4 regions of the Paenibacillus sp. J14 genome follow, and region 1 is predicted to be linked to each of the others. Evidence: riboswitches for the same ligand, from Rfam matches in the RefSeq annotation. Region 1 holds a riboswitch; each other region holds the start of a gene.
What was found. A riboswitch is a leader RNA that binds a small molecule or an ion and turns the genes downstream of it on or off. The one in region 1 is predicted to bind cyclic di-AMP.
Positions count from the first base shown of each region.

Region 2: another riboswitch for cyclic di-AMP. It lies ahead of M891_RS0101795 (3D domain-containing protein); the one in region 1 lies ahead of M891_RS0108685 (KamA family radical SAM protein).
Region 3: another riboswitch for cyclic di-AMP. It lies ahead of M891_RS0100860 (APC family permease); the one in region 1 lies ahead of M891_RS0108685 (KamA family radical SAM protein).
Region 4: another riboswitch for cyclic di-AMP. It lies ahead of M891_RS0117745 (3D domain-containing protein); the one in region 1 lies ahead of M891_RS0108685 (KamA family radical SAM protein).

Region 1 is NZ_JADQ01000017.1:52,595-56,808, forward strand. It holds gene M891_RS0108680 (methyl-accepting chemotaxis protein) at 1-1,313, shown strand, start outside; gene M891_RS0108685 (KamA family radical SAM protein) at 1,386-2,567, opposite strand; cyclic di-AMP (ydaO/yuaA leader) riboswitch at 2,730-2,871, opposite strand; gene M891_RS0108690 (cobyric acid synthase) at 2,895-4,214, opposite strand, start outside.
Region 2 is NZ_JADQ01000003.1:76,664-80,877, reverse strand. It holds gene M891_RS0101805 (dihydroorotate dehydrogenase electron transfer subunit) at 1-341, opposite strand, end outside; gene M891_RS0101800 (polysaccharide deacetylase family protein) at 528-1,364, shown strand; gene M891_RS0101795 (3D domain-containing protein) at 1,449-2,141, opposite strand; cyclic di-AMP (ydaO/yuaA leader) riboswitch at 2,150-2,318, opposite strand; gene M891_RS0101790 (amino acid ABC transporter ATP-binding protein) at 2,491-3,213, opposite strand; gene M891_RS0101785 (amino acid ABC transporter permease) at 3,200-3,862, opposite strand; gene M891_RS0101780 (transporter substrate-binding domain-containing protein) at 3,957-4,214, opposite strand, start outside.
Region 3 is NZ_JADQ01000002.1:19,839-24,052, forward strand. It holds gene M891_RS0100845 (methyl-accepting chemotaxis protein) at 1-425, shown strand, start outside; gene M891_RS0100850 (threonine aldolase family protein) at 662-1,777, shown strand; cyclic di-AMP (ydaO/yuaA leader) riboswitch at 2,018-2,195, shown strand; gene M891_RS0100860 (APC family permease) at 2,355-4,172, shown strand.
Region 4 is NZ_JADQ01000053.1:13,091-17,304, reverse strand. It holds gene rnmV (ribonuclease M5) at 1-407, opposite strand, end outside; gene M891_RS0117745 (3D domain-containing protein) at 556-1,692, opposite strand; cyclic di-AMP (ydaO/yuaA leader) riboswitch at 2,138-2,352, opposite strand; gene M891_RS0117740 (TatD family hydrolase) at 2,555-3,328, opposite strand; gene M891_RS0117735 (HD domain-containing protein) at 3,345-4,214, opposite strand, start outside.

The DNA.
Region 1 (4,214 bases):
TTCAGCCGGCCATGACCGCTGCGGCCAATGGCGGGGTACAAATCAGTGAGTTGTATACCGACAAATTCGGCTCGCACAAAACAGCTTTCATCGCGATTCCCGGCAGCAAAGCGATGCTCGCCGTGGGCCTTGACGCTACCTTCATCGATAAGAAGAAAGACCAAATTTTATACATCTGTATCGGCATCACCTTACTTGTCATTGTGGTGGGCATGGCCGCAGCGTATTTTGCAAGTACGCGAATCACGAAGCCAATTCGCAAGCTGGTGAAGGTCACGGAGCAAATGGCTGGCGGAGACTTCCGTCATACCATCGAAGTGAAAGGACATGACGAAATTGCCCAACTCGCCGGAAGCTTCCAAACGATGACGCTTCAGCTCAAAAACATGTTCGCTGCAGTGATGCAAACGTCCCAAGTGGTCGTAGACGGATCTGAGAACTTATCCCGATCGGTGACAACGTTTGAAGATTTGATTGCCCGTTCCAATGCAGCTACGAAGGAAATCGAAGCGGGCAGCATGACGATTGCTTCCGCAGCAGCCGAAAACGCCCGTGCGATGGAAGAAATTTCGCAAGGTGTACAGCATATTGCGTCTTCGTCTGCCGAAGTCACGGAACGGATTGGACAAGCTGCAGAGGAGGCTGACGCCGGAAATCATTTGGCGCAAACAGCGGTTACGCAAATGCAGCATGTCGAAGATGCGGCTAATCGCACGTTGGAGCATATCCGCACGCTGAATGATCGTTCCGAGTCCATTTCGAACGTGGTAGGTACCATTACAGAAATTACGAAGCAAATTAATATTTTGGCGCTGAACGCGGCGATTGAAGCTGCACGTGCCGGCGAACACGGCAAAGGCTTTGCTGTCGTGGCCGAGGAAGTTCGTAAGCTGGCTGAACAGTCCCGCCGAGCGATGGAGGAAATCGGCGAGAACCTGCTCAGTATCCGAGAAGAATCGGAAAATTCGGTCAACGCCATGCAGCGGGCCAGCGAGGAAATCGTCTCCGGAACCGAACGGGTGAAGCAAGCGGGTCAAGCGTTTGAACAATTAACGAAGCTGATTCAGAACGTGAACTTGACGATTCAATCGGTTTCAGCCTCCACCCAAGAGGTATCTGCCGGTACCGAGGAAGTCACCGCATCGGTAGAGGAATCGGCCAATATTACCGCCAAATCGCTGGAGAACATGGAGCAAATCAGCAGCTACTCGCAGCAACAGCTGGACGAAATGGAAGCGCACGCGCGTACAGTTCGCTCACTGTATGAGCAGGCGTTGTCGTTGCAGGAATCGATTGCAAAATTCCGGATCTGACTCTAAAAATAAAACGTACCCTTCACGTTCCCCTGATCGGGGAAACGGAAAGGGTACGTTTTGTTTTATCCCTTAAATCGTCACTGGGCTTGCAGAAGCCGCATCTTCTGTTGTCTGATCCGATTGCGTATCCGCCTTCGAATCCAGCTTCTTTTCCGGCTTCTTCCAGTACGCTTCACTGCCTGGCAAATCGTCAAACCAGGTCGCATCATCCGGGCAAGGCAAAATCATAAACTTGCCGTATTCACCGTCCCGGGACTGATGATACTTGAGATAGGCCTGCCCGTTTTCGATAGCCAGGATTTCGATTTTTCCTGAAGAATGACTCATCGATAATCGCACGCGCTTTCCAAGCCCTGAAGTACGGGCTTTCGCTTCCTCTACTAGCTCATACGCTCGTTTCAATGGGATGACAAAGTCAGCATTTCCGGCTACGGGACGATTAATAAAGAAATAGTACGGAGTGACGCCAGCCCAAGATAAGCGATCTAGCAATTCACCAAGCACGGCCGCATCATCGTTGATGCCTTTGAGAATCGGCGTTTGATTGACCACGATAGCCCCGGCGTCGTGCAGCGCCTGGAACCCTCTTTTGGCCTCAGGGGTAATTTCGCGCGGATGATTGATATGCGCCATAACATAAATCCGTTGATCAACGGTGGAGAACTCCCGAATCAGATCCAGCAACTCCGGATCTTCATAAATACGCATAGGATTAAACACAGGAATTTTGGAACCGAGGCGGATGATTTTTACATGCTCAATAGCTCTTAGCCGCTCGAGAATCGAACGCAGCTTTCTGGTCGCTAAGATCAAGCTGTCACCGCCGGTTAACAGGACGTTATTAATCTCCGGATGCTGTGCGATGTACTCAATGCCAGGTGTGACATCCGCCATCGCTTCCTTCACATCGTTGCGGAATAACCGTTTACGGAAGCAGTATCGGCAATAGGAGCCGCAAACCTCGGACACAATCAGCAGCGCGGTCGTTCGATATTTGTGCTGGCAGCCAGGCACCACGTAGTTCGCCGCTTCGTCAGAAGCGTCCCAGCGCCCATATTCCTTCAGTTCTCCCGTATTGGGGATCACCAACTTGCGGATCGGGTCCTCCGGATCATTCCAGTCGATCAAACTCAAATAGTAGTCGTTCACCCGAAAAACAAATTTGTCGGTAATCGGTTTCAAGTCCTGCCGCTCCTGCTCGGACAACTGGCTCACCTTGGCAATATCGGTGATGTACTTCGGACTAGCCATAAATCCTCTCCTCCTTTATTAGTACGATGCGTAAAGAAGAAGCTCGAAACTTGCAGTGAATGCGAGTACTCCGCCGAATGCTCGGGTCAAAGGTCTTGCAGAACGCAAAAAGACCCCGCTTCAAAGAACAGGGTCATTAAATGATGACTGAAATAATATTAAAAATGACCCATCCACTGCAAACGAGGTTAGCTGACGGGCTCGGGAAGATGGTTCCCTACGTTAAACTTGCAACGATTCGCCCCAAAAGATTGGTTCCCCCGCTTTTCGACTTTACCCATCGAAAATTAAGCGTACTTTTATCCTACCTTATCCTTACCCAATTTGTCAAAGCTTACCTTGGATCCCAATAATGTCGTAAATGAGATTCATGCGCAAATGCCTGCGAACCTGCTCCGCTAACCGATCGAAGGCTTCCTCCTTCCGTGAGGAAGAAACAAAGGTGACGTTCAAAGGTTCCAGCCCTTTGCTCGTACGCAGTCCGTCCAGCCAAGCACGTCGCCAGGCATCATTATGGAACACTCCGTGCAGATACGTCCCAAACACCCTGCCATCGGCGCGGGCTGCGCCTTCCGGATGTGTTTGCGTCTCAGCCTGTTCTAACTCCGGGGCTGTCCCTGACCCTTGTACTGGCTCCTCATTGACCCGAAGCATAAATAAGGGACGAGTGTCCCGCAACTGCTGGGTTGATCCGGCATGAATCTCATAGCCTGAGATCGGCAGCTCCTGGTTCTGAGGATGCAATGCGATCGGATGGTCCTCGCACGTATATCCGTGCACGCGCACCGTTTTTTTACCTGGGAGAAAGGTTGTAGCCAAGGGGAGCAGGCCCAGACCCAATGCCGACCTCGGTTCATTGGACTCTACGCCTTCAGGGTCATGCAGTTGTTCGCCCAGCATTTGATATCCGCCGCAAATTCCGACCAGCTGGGTGTGCGTCCCCTCATCGATCAGGTTGCAAACTGCCCCTGCCAGCCCTTGCCCGCGCAAAAATTCCAGATCGCTGATCGTATCCTTGGTCCCCGGCAAAATCACCACATCGGGATGTCCAAGTTCTGACAGCTTGCTTACATAACGTAACGATACGTCCGGTTCGGCTGCCAACGGGTCAAAATCCGTGAAGTTAGAAATATGCGGATAACGGATAACGGCGATATCCAGCTCCTGCGTTGCGGATGGCGCTGAACGAGCTGGATAGGTATCCAGGACAACGGAATCCTCCGCTTCGATCTCCAGATTATTTAGGTAGGGGAGAACTCCAAGTACGGGGATTCCGGTCCGCTGCTCCAGCCAATCCAGGCCAGGCTGCAGCAGAGACAGATCGCCGCGAAACTTATTGATAATGAACCCTTTTACGCGAGCGCGTTCGTGCGGTTCAAGCAGCTCCAGGGTACCAACAAGAAAGGCAAACACCCCGCCACGGTCGATATCCCCCACCAAAATCACGGGAGCATCCGCCCATTCGGCCAAGTTCATGTTAACGATATCCCGTTGCTTCAGGTTGATCTCCGCTGGGCTTCCAGCCCCCTCGATCACCACAATGCCATGCCTATCGCGGAGCCGACCGAGCGCTTCCATGACCAGCGGCTTGGCGTGGGGCAGAAACTCCTCACGATAATCAGATGCGCTAAGGTGACGGTAAGGACG
Region 2 (4,214 bases), on a different contig from region 1:
TTCCTCAGCGCATAATAGAAAGGAGCAATTCCGATACCGCCGCCTACAAAGGCGATTCTTCCCACAAGCGGCGGAAACCCGTTCCCAAACGGCCCGTCCAAGGTCAAGCGGTCGCCCGGCTTCAGTTCAGATAACCGAGTCGTCCCTTCTCCCGCAACCTGAATCAAGAAATCCAGTCGATCTTCTTCAAGATCAAAAATGCTGATCGGTCGGGACAATAACGGGTAACGTTCCCCGGCGCGCAACATGTAGAACTGCCCCATTTTTCCCGTAAATCGCCCTTGTACCGACAGTTTGAGCACTCCTGGTGATATTTCCTCGTTCGCCACTACGATTGCCATAAGCTCCCCCCACCCATTTGATTACACTTCATCAAAGGATGCATTTTTTTAGCGGGATCGTCTGTGACATCTCTCACAACAGTCTTAAGCGGTAATTCGCGCGATTTTGCAACATCCATTATGATCTGCAAAAGTTAGGGGATACTAGAGAACATATATAGTTTTGGGATGAAGGGGGACTTCAAATTGCTTATACAACTGAAGAGAGCTCTGGTCTGCTGCATGACCGCTTCTCTGATCTTGGCAGGCGGGAGCGAACTGTATCCCGTCAAAGCCGATACGGCACGGGATCTCGAACTCAGGGGCCCAGCATCTCAAGGGGATCAGGCGGACAAAAAAGATCCATTTATACCTGCCGGTGCCGCGTCAGCCGATCTTGGCGAACTGCGCCGCAAATATTCAGAAACCTTCATCTTCCGGGGGCCGGAGGTGAAGCAGATTGCGCTGACCTTCGATGACGGGCCGGATCCGCGGTTTACACCGCAAATTTTAGACGTGCTTCACCGCAAAGGGGTCAAAGCCACCTTCTTTGTGGTTGGGGCACGAGCAAAGAAGTTTCCCGGCTTGTTGAGGCGGATGAGTCACGAAGGCCACCTCATCGGCAACCATTCCTATAGTCATCCGAACTTCCGTAACCGCTCCATTAAGCAGTTCCAGAGCGAGATTTTGCGCACGGAGAAAATTATTCAGAACGTCGTTGGATACCGTCCCCAATTGATTCGGCCGCCTTATGGGGAAATTAAGGAAGAACAGGTCAAATGGGCGAAGAAGAACGGTTACACCCTCGTGAATTGGAATGTGGATTCCCAGGATTGGAAAGGGATCGACGAAAATAAAGTGATCTCCAATGTGATGAGCACGGCGGGACCCGGCTCGATCATCCTTCAGCATTCAGGCGGCGGCGTCGGCTCCGACTTAACCGGCACCATTCAGGCTTTGCCGAAGATTATCGACGCCCTGCAGGCACAAGGGTATCAATTTGTTGATCTTTCTGAGCTGCTGCATACGACCAAATACCGCTGACCCGTGACGAATCGTCAATTCTCCAGATCAACCAAAAAGTCGGCCAGGATACATCCTGACCGACTTTTTGGTTCACACCGATGTTTAATTTATTACGTAAAGCTTCACATCTTGAAACCCAAACGATTTCGCATTTGCCGCACTGCCTGGAATAAAGATATCGATCCGATTGCCTTTGATAGCGCCCCCCTGGTCAGTAGCCGTAGCTACAAAAGCTTGATCCGGCAGCCCATCATGGTTATGCCCGGTTACCAACACCTTCGTGCCCATCGGAATGACCTTGGGATCAACCGCGATGGTGCCCAGCTTCAGCGGGTTGCCGAAGTAGTCAACCGCGCCCCATTTTCCATTCTCGCTAGCAGATGCCGAATACGCCGAAGCTTTCACATTAATCGTTTTCGAGTAAGTAAAGGTTTTCCCCCACGCTTCAACCACGTTCCCAGTGGACATCACTTTCAGCTTGGAAGCGGATGCGGTTGTCGTCGCTGCGCTTTCCTTCTTCTCCGGAGCAGCAGAAGCTACTCCTGCCGATTGCGATTGAACGCCCGGAATGGTGATTTTCAATCCAGCGTATATATTACTTGGATTGATGGATGGGTTGGCAGCCATGAGTTTATTCATGTCTACGCCATATTTTTTGGCAAGAAGATAAAATGTATCTCCTTCCACGGCATTATGTACCGCGTCTGCATGGACGGATATCGTCTGCATCGGAATCGTAAGGCTTACGGCAATCAGCGCCGTTGCTGCAAGTTTAGACCAAATACGAGTATTCAAGTGAATTGCCCTCCTTTTTACTGCGCCTGCGGAGTTAGTTGTCGGATTCGGGAAAAAGGATCATTCCCGGCGCATCGCCTCGATACGCTTCACCCCAAGAAAACAGTCAGCTTGACCGCTTCTGCTTTCATCTTTCGTCCCCCGCACCTCAAGTTCAGGTTTCGGCCTACTCAATATATCACAATTTTGTAACCAATAGGCCAGGTAAATCCCACCAAATGGCGGAATCCCTTGACTGGACTGGTTACATTTTTGTGTTCAAAAGTAAAAAGCGTGTAAACTTAGAGCATAGGGTCGATCCCTCCGAGGACAAAAAAAACCGCCCGAATCCTCGAACGGTTCCTCAAATTTATAATACTTTGCTTAAAAAGTCCTGCGTCCGCTGATGCTTTGGCGCCCCAAACACCTCTTGCGGCGTGCCTTGCTCCAAAATGACGCCTTGATCCATAAACAGGATGCGATCGCCGACCTCACGGGCAAATCCCATCTCATGCGTAACGATAACCATCGTCATGCCGCGCTCAGCCAGGTTCTTCATGACGTCAAGCACCTCTCCGACCATTTCCGGGTCCAGAGCTGACGTTGGCTCATCAAACAGCATCACATGCGGCTCCATGGCCAATGCGCGGGCAATCGCAATCCGCTGCTTCTGACCTCCGGAGAGCTGCGCCGGATAAGCATCCCGCTTATCCTCCAGTCCAACCGTGCGAAGCAGATCCATAGCGATCGCTTCCGCTTTGCTTTTATCGAGCTTCTTCACGCGAATTGGCGCTAGCGTAATGTTGTCGAGTACGGTTTTGTGCGGGAACAGGTTAAAATGCTGGAATACCATCCCCATTTTCTCGCGGGTTTTATTGATGTCATGTCCTTTGGCAGTGATGGAAGCACCCTCAAAGGTGATCTCCCCTTCGGTCGGAACCTCTAACAGATTCAAGCAGCGGAGAAACGTACTCTTCCCCGATCCACTCGGACCGATAACAACGACAACTTCGCCTTTGGAGATTTCCAGATCGATCCCGCGCAAAATATGGAGTTGGCCAAATTTTTTATGCAAACCTTTAACGGTGATCACTGGTCTTCAACTTCCTTTCGAACACGCCCAAAATCCGAGACAGCGTGAATGTCAGAATAAAGTACATGATGGCGATGATTAAATAAGGAGTCATCCCGTCATACGTAATCGTCACGACCGACTGCGCCTGATAGATCAGCTCAGCGGTACCGATGATCGAGACGATGGACGATTCTTTAATGATCGTGATAAACTCGTTGCCAATCGCTGGGAGCACCGATTTGATCGCCTGCGGAATAATGATGTGACGCATGGCCATCCCTTTGGTCATCCCTAAAGAACGAGCGGCTTCTCCCTGCCCCCGATCAACACCTTGAATGCCGGCACGAAAAATTTCTGCCAGATAAGCCGAACTGTTAATGGATAAAGTAATCGCGCCTGACTGAAGCGGGCTGAAATTAATATCAAACATAAATGAGAACCCGTAGTGAATAATCAACAGCTGCACCATCATAGGGGTGCCGCGCAAAAATTCCACCCACGCATGCCCTAGAAACCGCAGTATCCCCCATGGCGACATCCGCACCAGCGCGATCAACAACCCAAGAATAAAGCCGCAAAAGACACTGATCGCTGCCAAGAGCAGGGTATATTGTACACCGGCCAAGAAGTAACTGCGATATTCCATAAACATTGAAATTAAGTCCATAACGCCTTCCTTCCTCCTCCTTCACCTCAAACCTTTAAGCAAAAAAACAGAAAATAGCGAAAGCTTCGCTATTTTCTGTGGATGGATATCGTGATTATTTTTCGGCTAGTTCACTAGCTTCAGCAACGAATTGATCAATGCTGCCTGCACTAATCAAGCGATCAAGCGTCTTATTGACTTGATCCAGCAGCTCTTTGTTGCCTTTCTTAATGCCAATCACGTAGCCTTCATCCTCAGTTACCGGCTTGGCATCAGTGATAACCAGGCCTTTGACGTTTTTGACAAACGATTCTGCAACAGGACCTTCCAAGATCGCAGCATCAACACGGTTGGAGTTCAACTGCATAATGAT
Region 3 (4,214 bases), on a different contig from region 1:
AATTAGCCGAGGATACGAATCACTCCCTTCAGGAAATCAGCAGCTTGGTCGAAGATATGACAGTTCGTACTGGCAGTGTCGTGTCTGCGGTTGCTCAGACGGAAGAGAAGGTGCAGCAAGGCGTCACGCAATCCGAGAATGTGAAGGTTAATATCGAGCAAATCATCGATAATATCGAGAACACCTTCGCCATGTTGAACGATATTTCCGACGGGGTTACCACCCAAGCCGCTGCGCTGGAGGAAATGACCGCAACGCTGGAGGATGTGAACACCACGATCGAGTCGGGCCTGCAAGTCTCTGGCGTTATTCAAGATCAGCTGGGTACGCAGGAGCAGATCTTTGGGGATATCGAGCAGACCTCCTGTAAATTGGTCGAACTGTCCGAGAATATGAACGGGTTGACGAACGTGTTCAAGCTTTAATCCCATAGCAATTAGAAAGGGCGCTTGCTTTTGCAGGCGTTCTTTTTACTATTTCATCATTCATCTTTTCGATTTCTTCACACTGAATGAAAGGGATAATGTGCAGAAGGGGTCCTATAAGACTGCTTCGCCCCTCCGATCAATCTGGATCATCGTTTCCTGCTTCAAATGGCGTTATAATAAGCATGATCATACTGAAATTAGACAGACAGCGTGGGAGAGGAGCGGTGAGGAGCATGTATGGAAATGATGGAGTACTGGATAGGCGGACACTGAAGGCAGCCTTTGAACGGACAGTTTATCAAGTGGCGGGCCACGGAAAACGCAATGTAGAAGTGTTGAAGCAGGCCTTTGCCGAGATCAGCGGCGGGGTAGACAGTGACATGTACGGTTCAGGGCAAGCGCTGGAAGCTTTCGAAGCGAAAATGGCTGCAGTGCTTGGTAAGGAGTCTGCTGTATTTTTTCCGAGCGGTACAATGGCGCAGCAAATTGCCCTGCGGATATGGTGTGACCGCAAAGGGTCCAAACGTGTGGCCTATCATCCTTTATGCCATTTGGAGATTCATGAGGAGGACGGGTTGAAGGAGCTGCACGGGCTGGAGCCGATTCTCTTGGCGGATCCAGATCGGCTGATTGAGATGGAGGACGTTCGTCAGCTGCCAGAGGATGTCTCATGCCTGCTGTTGGAGCTGCCGCAGCGTGAAATCGGCGGTCAACTGCCGCCGTTCGAAGAGCTTGAAGCTATATCCACCTACTGCCGGGAGCGAGGCATCAAGCTGCATCTGGACGGAGCCCGACTGTTTGAAGTGTTGCCTTACTACGAAAAAACCGCCGCTGAGGTTTGCGCCCTGTTCGACAGCGTCTATATCTCGTTCTACAAAGGGATCGGCGGGATTGCCGGAGCCATATTGGCCGGGGATCCGGAGCTGACGAAGGAGTCGAAGGTATGGAAAAGGCGCCACGGCGGGGATCTTATCAGCTTGTATCCTTATTTTCTCAGTGCGGATTACTATTATGAGAAACGTGTCGGAAAGATGAAAAAGTATTATCAGCAAGCACAAGAGCTCTCCAGTCTGTTTAATCAATGTCATCGGATGAAGACCGTTCCGGAGATCCCGGTGTCGAACATGTTCCATGTGCATTCGGACGTTCCCAAGGAGCGATTGGAGTCCGTGCTGATTGAAGTCTATCGGGAAACCGGGGTTGGTTTCACCTCGTTCTTGAAAGAGAAAGCGGATGGGGGAAGTGCCTTTGAAATCAGCATCGGAGACCGCTACAGTGAGGTGCCGAAAGATCGGCTGCAGCTAGCGTTCGAGCTGCTGGATAAGAAGTTGAAGGGACTTTCGCTTTAAACTTGGATTTGTTTGAGATGCAGAGCACCGTAGGATGCGATTTGATGTCGTTCCTTACGGTGTTTTTTTGCATATATGCTTCGATAATTCAAGCCTGCTCGCAATAATGAATGCAAGAGAGTGATGTATGCGCTTCCTCGAACAAGGCCGATCTCTTTTCTCGGCGAATTTGCCTTTCCCTCTTCTTTACACTTCTTCAGACGGGGAGTATGATTCATCCGTAACAAAAATTGATATGACAAAACCTGATCGCTGAGTTCTTTCTCATGCAGAAAGAAACGGGGGAACCAATGAAACTCGCCCAATGAGGCGGTTTCCGGGGTGAATCGCTTGATTTGGCCAGTAAGCCAAACCGGCGTAGGGCTGCTTTCGTGCCCGAATCCGTCAGCTAACTCCGTAAGCGTCCGAAAGAGGGAATTGTCGCGGTGACGCTTGAGATTTTTTTCAAAGCGGCTGCGGGAAGGTCCAGCTTTCCTGCGGCCTTTTTGCGTTGTTCGCTGCATGCATGAGAGCCCTATAGGAGTAAGAATGGATCAGGATCGAAGGTTTATTTTGCGAATGAAAAGAGGATCTCATCATGGGAAGCAAACTGAAACGGATATTGATTGGCAGACCGATGAAAAGCACTGAAATTGAAGGAGAAAAGCTTAGCAAACTTAAAGCGCTGGCCGTGTTGTCGTCGGACGCATTGTCCTCCGTGGCATACGGGACCGAGCAGATTCTGATCGTCCTGATGGCGGCGGGATTTTCCGCTCTCTGGTATTCGATTCCGATCTCATTTGCGGTACTTGGGCTTTTGTTGATTCTGATTCTGTCGTATCGCCAAACGATTTTCTCCTATCCGACTGGAGGCGGCGCTTATATCGTGGCGATGGATAACCTAGGGCGTTCAACCGGACTACTGGCCGGCGGATCGCTGCTTGTCGACTATATTTTAACGGTGGCTGTAAGCTCGTCAGCCGGTACGGATGCCATCACATCGGCTTTCCCGATGCTGCATGATCAACGGGTATTGATCGCCCTGTTGATGATTACGCTGTTGACGATGATGAACCTGCGTGGAGTTACAGAATCGGCCTCGATGTTGGCGGTTCCGGTATACTTGTTCGTGGCCTCCATCTTTGTCCTGATTGTGTCGGGACTTTACAAGTATTGGACTGGCGGGATTCATGCCAGTGTGCCGGAGTTTGGGACGGCCGTATCCAATGTCAGCTTGTTCCTGCTGCTTAAGGCGTTCAGTTCGGGATGCTCGGCCTTAACTGGGGTTGAGGCGGTGTCCAACGCTATTCCGAACTTTAAGCCACCGGCAGAACGGAATGCCGCAGCCACGCTGGTGATGATGGGGGTTATTCTCTGTACCATGTTTATTGGGATTAGTACGCTGGCTTATTGGTACGGCATTGCTCCAGATCCGAAGGCCACCGTGATTTCTCAAATCGCTGAATCGACCTTTGGGAGAGGGAGCTTGTACTACTTGATCCAAGGTATTACGGCGTTAATCTTGTTTTTGGCCGCCAATACGGCTTATTCGGCCTTCCCGCTGCTGGCGTTTATGCTCGCCAAGGACAAATACATGCCGCATGCGTTTATGGTGCGCGGTGACCGGCTTGGCTTTTCAAACGGAATTATCTTCCTGGGCGTAACCTCGGCGCTGCTGGTTCTTGGATTCCACGGCGACACGGAAAGCCTGATTCCGCTCTATGCGGTTGGGGTATTTATTCCGTTCACCTTGTCCCAGCTGGGGATGATGGTGCGCTGGATCAAGCGCAAGCCGCAAGGTTGGGTGTTCCGGTTTACGATTAACACGATTGGCATGCTGACGACGCTGGGCATTACGCTCATCTTCATTATCACGAAGTTTTCACATGTCTGGTTCGTATTTATCTTCTTGCCGCTCGTGATGTTTATTTTCTACCAGATCCATCGACATTATATCAATATCGCCGACCAGCTTCGGATTGACATCGATAAAGACAAACCTTGCATAAAGGGCAGCACGATCGTCGTGCCGGTGGCGGGCGTTACCCGTGTCGTGATGAACTCGTTAAGCTACGCCAAATCGCTGACGGATAACGTTGTTGCGGTGTATGTCGGATTTGATGATGAGGACATCGAACGGATGGAGAAGAAGTGGGAGGAATGGAATCCGGGGGTTCGGCTCATTACGCTGCGCTCCAGCTTCCGCAGCATTATCCGGCCGCTGATGAAGTTCATTGATACCGTGGAATGGAAAACGGCGGAGACCGATCACATTACCGTCCTGATTCCTCAGTTTATTCCTCGGCACTGGTGGCAGAATATTTTGCATAATCAGTCGAGCTTGTTGCTTAGAGCTTATTTGTTTAACAAGAAAGATATCGTCATTGCGACTGTACCTTATCATTTGCAAAAATAAGCAAATTCCCCCGAAGCCGTCGCAACGGCTCGGGGGACCTTA
Region 4 (4,214 bases), on a different contig from region 1:
GCCGCCGCTTGCGGGTGCACGATTAACCCTGCGTTTATCAAGTCTTCCCAGGTGATCGCGGCCTCTACTCCAGGCGCTTCGCTGCGAACCCGAGATAACGCGGCGCGAATCGCCTCCGGCGAGGCGTTCTCCACCCCGATGTCGCCTCGCTTCGTCGCCTCCGCCTCCGGCAGGAAAGCGTGCTTGCAGCCCGGCACCCGTGCGGCCACAATTTTGCGAATCCGCTCCCCGGCATGGTCGGGGTCCGTAAAAATAATCACGCCCCGGCGTTCCTGCGCCAATGCGATTTTCTTGAGCACAGCTTCGCCGATCGCCGAACCTCCGGTCTCGATGGTATCCGCCTCTACGGCGCGCTTAATGGCCACGGTGTCGTCTCGACCCTCCACCACGATGACCTCTTTGATCATGATTTTGTCTTCCTTCCTGTTCTTGCTTGTCTCCACCAGAATAACAAAAAGAAGAGGATCATTACATCCTCTTCTAATCCACTGTCTTATTCATCATCCTAATACTATCTCATTCCCTCCGCATTGTAAAACGAAAGAGAACGAGACCTTAGTTCAATTCCGGCTTCGTCGGACCGATCACGTAGACGGTGCGGCCCTTCTTGCGGCCGAATTTCTTCGCATCCTTCAGACTATCAAAATACACATCCATCTTATGGCCATCGATGGCCCCGCCGGTATCCTCTGCCTTACGGAAGCCGATTCCTTCGATGTATACCCACCAACCAAGCGGAACGACGTCTTTATCCACCGCAATCGTTCTGCCTTCCGTCACGCGGGTACCCGAGGCCGTGCGGGTGCCAATCCCGTCTTCTTCCGCCGAATACGCGGTTAACGTAACATTTTTCAAGACTTTTTTATATTTGAATGAGACGCCACCTTTGGTCGTCGTTCCGCTGATGTTCACCGTATTTCCCTTACGGCTGATGCTGGCCGACAGAACCTCGGTAGGTTTCTTCGTACCGACTGCGATCACCTTCGGCTGAGCTTCTTTGGAGACCTCTTTGCCGAGCCAACGCTTCGCCACGAATTTTCCGTCTTCGTAAGTTTTCTCAATGTTGTGAATGACCAGACCTTCGGAACCTTCCTGGATCACTTTCGTGGTGCCTTTCAGCAGCTTATCGTCCGACGTTTTGACCACGCTAAAGGGCACGGCCTCCTTCGTCTGCACCGTTTGCTTGCTGACCCGAACGACCTTCACATTCAGGTTCTCGGTAACTTTACTGTCCAATGTCGGAGTCACCTTGTCGTCTTCACCCAAAGTGATGCCGAGCTCGGACAATACGCCCTCGACTTTGCTTTGCGTCGTGAAGTGGACTTTCGTATTGCCGTCCGCGGTCACACTGACCGGCTTCGCGCGTACTATGACAATGCGGTCACCGTTCTTCAGCGAGCTTTCCAGCGGGAGGGATACTGAATCCTTCGCACTGAGCTTAATCGATTGTTCCTCCAGCAGATGAGCTACACTGGATTGGGTTGTCTCCACTGACTGGACATTCCCGTCCACGATCAGGGATACTTCCTTCTGTGCCTGGCTATACAGCCAGATTAGGATGATGATGATTCCCGCGATGGCCAGAACGCCGACGAGCGCTATCTGACGTAAATTCTCATGCTTCCATCGCATTGCGTAAGACATGCTGGATGAGCGTGATTCATGGGTCTCCTCTTTGCGGAAAATGCCCATTTCTTCCGTCCTCCTTCATAGTCCCGCCGTCTAGGTCGATGCATGATAACGATTGACGCGACTACAGTTACTTTTTACAAAACGCCTAAGGTAGTCAAAAAGTCATCTTTTGATCACGAAGCAGGTCAAGAAGTGAATTCGGCATCGAATCTTGAATTCAGCCGGGCCTTCCGTTGCTCACGTACTCCCATGTACGCTGCGCTACTCAGTCCCTAGCTTCATCCAACCTTCTCGGTGCTGAAAACCTGACTTTTTGAACACTGATCTTAAATTTAATCCTAAGCGTTTTGCATCCTTGACCAGTCTCTCCTGCTTGTCGTCACCTCCTGTTTTCCAACAGTATGACGACCCTATTACTTTTATTCAAAACAAAAGAAGCCGGGAGAAAGAGTTAGAGGAACTCCTTCGTGGCTTCTTGAATGTCTTGGGTGTAATAGCTGCACGAGTGACCTCTCTTATTCGCTTACGAGGTTAGCTGTCGGGTTCGGGCGAAAGAGAGCCGCCCTTTCTCAGTACATTCGCTCATGGCGCAATGACCTTGAATTCACCCCATAGACCCTGGAAAGAAATCAAATACGAACGCGATTAGGCTGCCGCCAACCTGCAATTCGTATTGGTTCCCCCGTTCTCCGTCATAAGGAGATTCAGCGAGACTGGTTCATGGAACCAAGCATCGTATGGTTCAGTCCAAAACGAACCGAATCGATACTGAAAAGATTCTATCCTGTTTCGATGCAGGTTGTAAAGGAGTAATCAACCACGTTTTTTTAAAAAAATGGTTAAAAAAATGTAATGACCTTGTTTTTGAGGGTTAAAAAGCATTAATCTTTCCGAAATCCTCTTTATTTCATCCGTTTTGCTCTCAAATACTCGGAATTCCAAATCGTTCCAATGCATTTCGGGTGGTAATTTCCGCGATTTCCTCAAAAGTAACCCCTTTGAGCTCGGCTGCCATTTCCGCAACCAAACGAACATGAGCAGACTCATTTCGTTTACCACGATATGGATGCGGCGTTAAATAAGGGGAATCCGTTTCGATCAGCAAACGGTCCATCGGCGTCTTGGCCAACACTTCCTTGGGTTGTTTTGCATTTTTAAACGTAATCGGCCCGCCAAACGACAAATGAAATCCCAAATCTAGACACATTTTGGCAATTTCCCAACTGCCGGAGAAGGAGTGCATCACGCCTCCAACCTCGTTGGCCTTCTCTTCCCGAAGGATGCGAACCACGTCTTCGTGAGCGTCCCGATTATGAATGGAAATCGGCATACCTAAGCTGCGAGCCAGTCCAATTTGCTGGCGAAAAACCTTATGTTGAACGTCCTTAGGGGACGTATCCCAATAATAATCCAGCCCAATTTCTCCGATGGCGACGACCTTCTCATGCTTGCACAATTCTGCAATCCAGTCCAAATCGCCCTCTTGCATCGTAATCGCGTCTTGCGGATGCCATCCGACCGCGGCATAAATGAAGTCATAGGTCTCTGCCAGCTTCATGGTCGAAGGGATTGTCTCACGGTTAAATCCGATGTTGATCATCCGCGTAACCCCTTGTTCCACAGCGCGCGCGATCACTTCCTCGCGGTCCTCGTCAAATTGGGGAGCATCCAAATGCGTATGCGTATCAAATAACATAAACCTTGTCATCCTCCTATTTCCGTTGCTCGAAAATGCGGGCTACCGGGCGAGGCAGCCGCTCCATTACAGCACACAATTTATTATCCGGATAGTACAAATGCGTCTTCCCCCGGTGTAATCCGCTGATCGACCGCACGATATCCGAGACTTCCGAAATTTCCCGCAGCCGCTCCTGCCGGTCCAACAACAAAATTTGCTTCTGCCAAACCCCGCCGTCCGGACGGAACACATCATACGGCAGATCCGTCGGAAAATCAATTTCCATGTCGTATTCAGGTTCAAGACCGACTTGTCTAAAGGCGTTCCGAATCTCGTCCAGCATTTCCAGCTCCGATGAATCTAATTCTACATATTTATACAGCTTACGATTCAAAAACCGAGAACATAAATCGCTTAACCGCTCGTCGTCTTCTCTCGTCCACTGCATGAAGGTCGTTTGCATCAGCGCTTCGTCCAGCTGCAAATAATCGGTTACGCTGATATCCCCTTGAAATAAGTTCGGTAACGGATGCGGCAAGAAGCAAAAAGAATGCCCGCTCCGGTATAATTCCTTAGCCCGACGCAAAATTTGCCGAAGAATGATCTCCGAGCTCCGCGTCACCGGGTGGAAATAAACCTGCCAATACATCTGATACCGCGACATTAAATAATCTTCCACCGCATGCATCCCTGATTCTTTAACCACAACCCGCCCTTGAAAAGGTCGAAGCATCCGCAAAATCCGGTCCATGTCAATCGTCCCGTAGTTTACACCGGTAAAATAAGCATCCCGCAGCAAATAATCCATCCGATCCGCATCCAGCGGGCTAGACACCAAATTCACCACAATCGGATTGTCATAATCCTTCCGGATCACCGCAGCCACCTTGTCCGGAAAATCCGG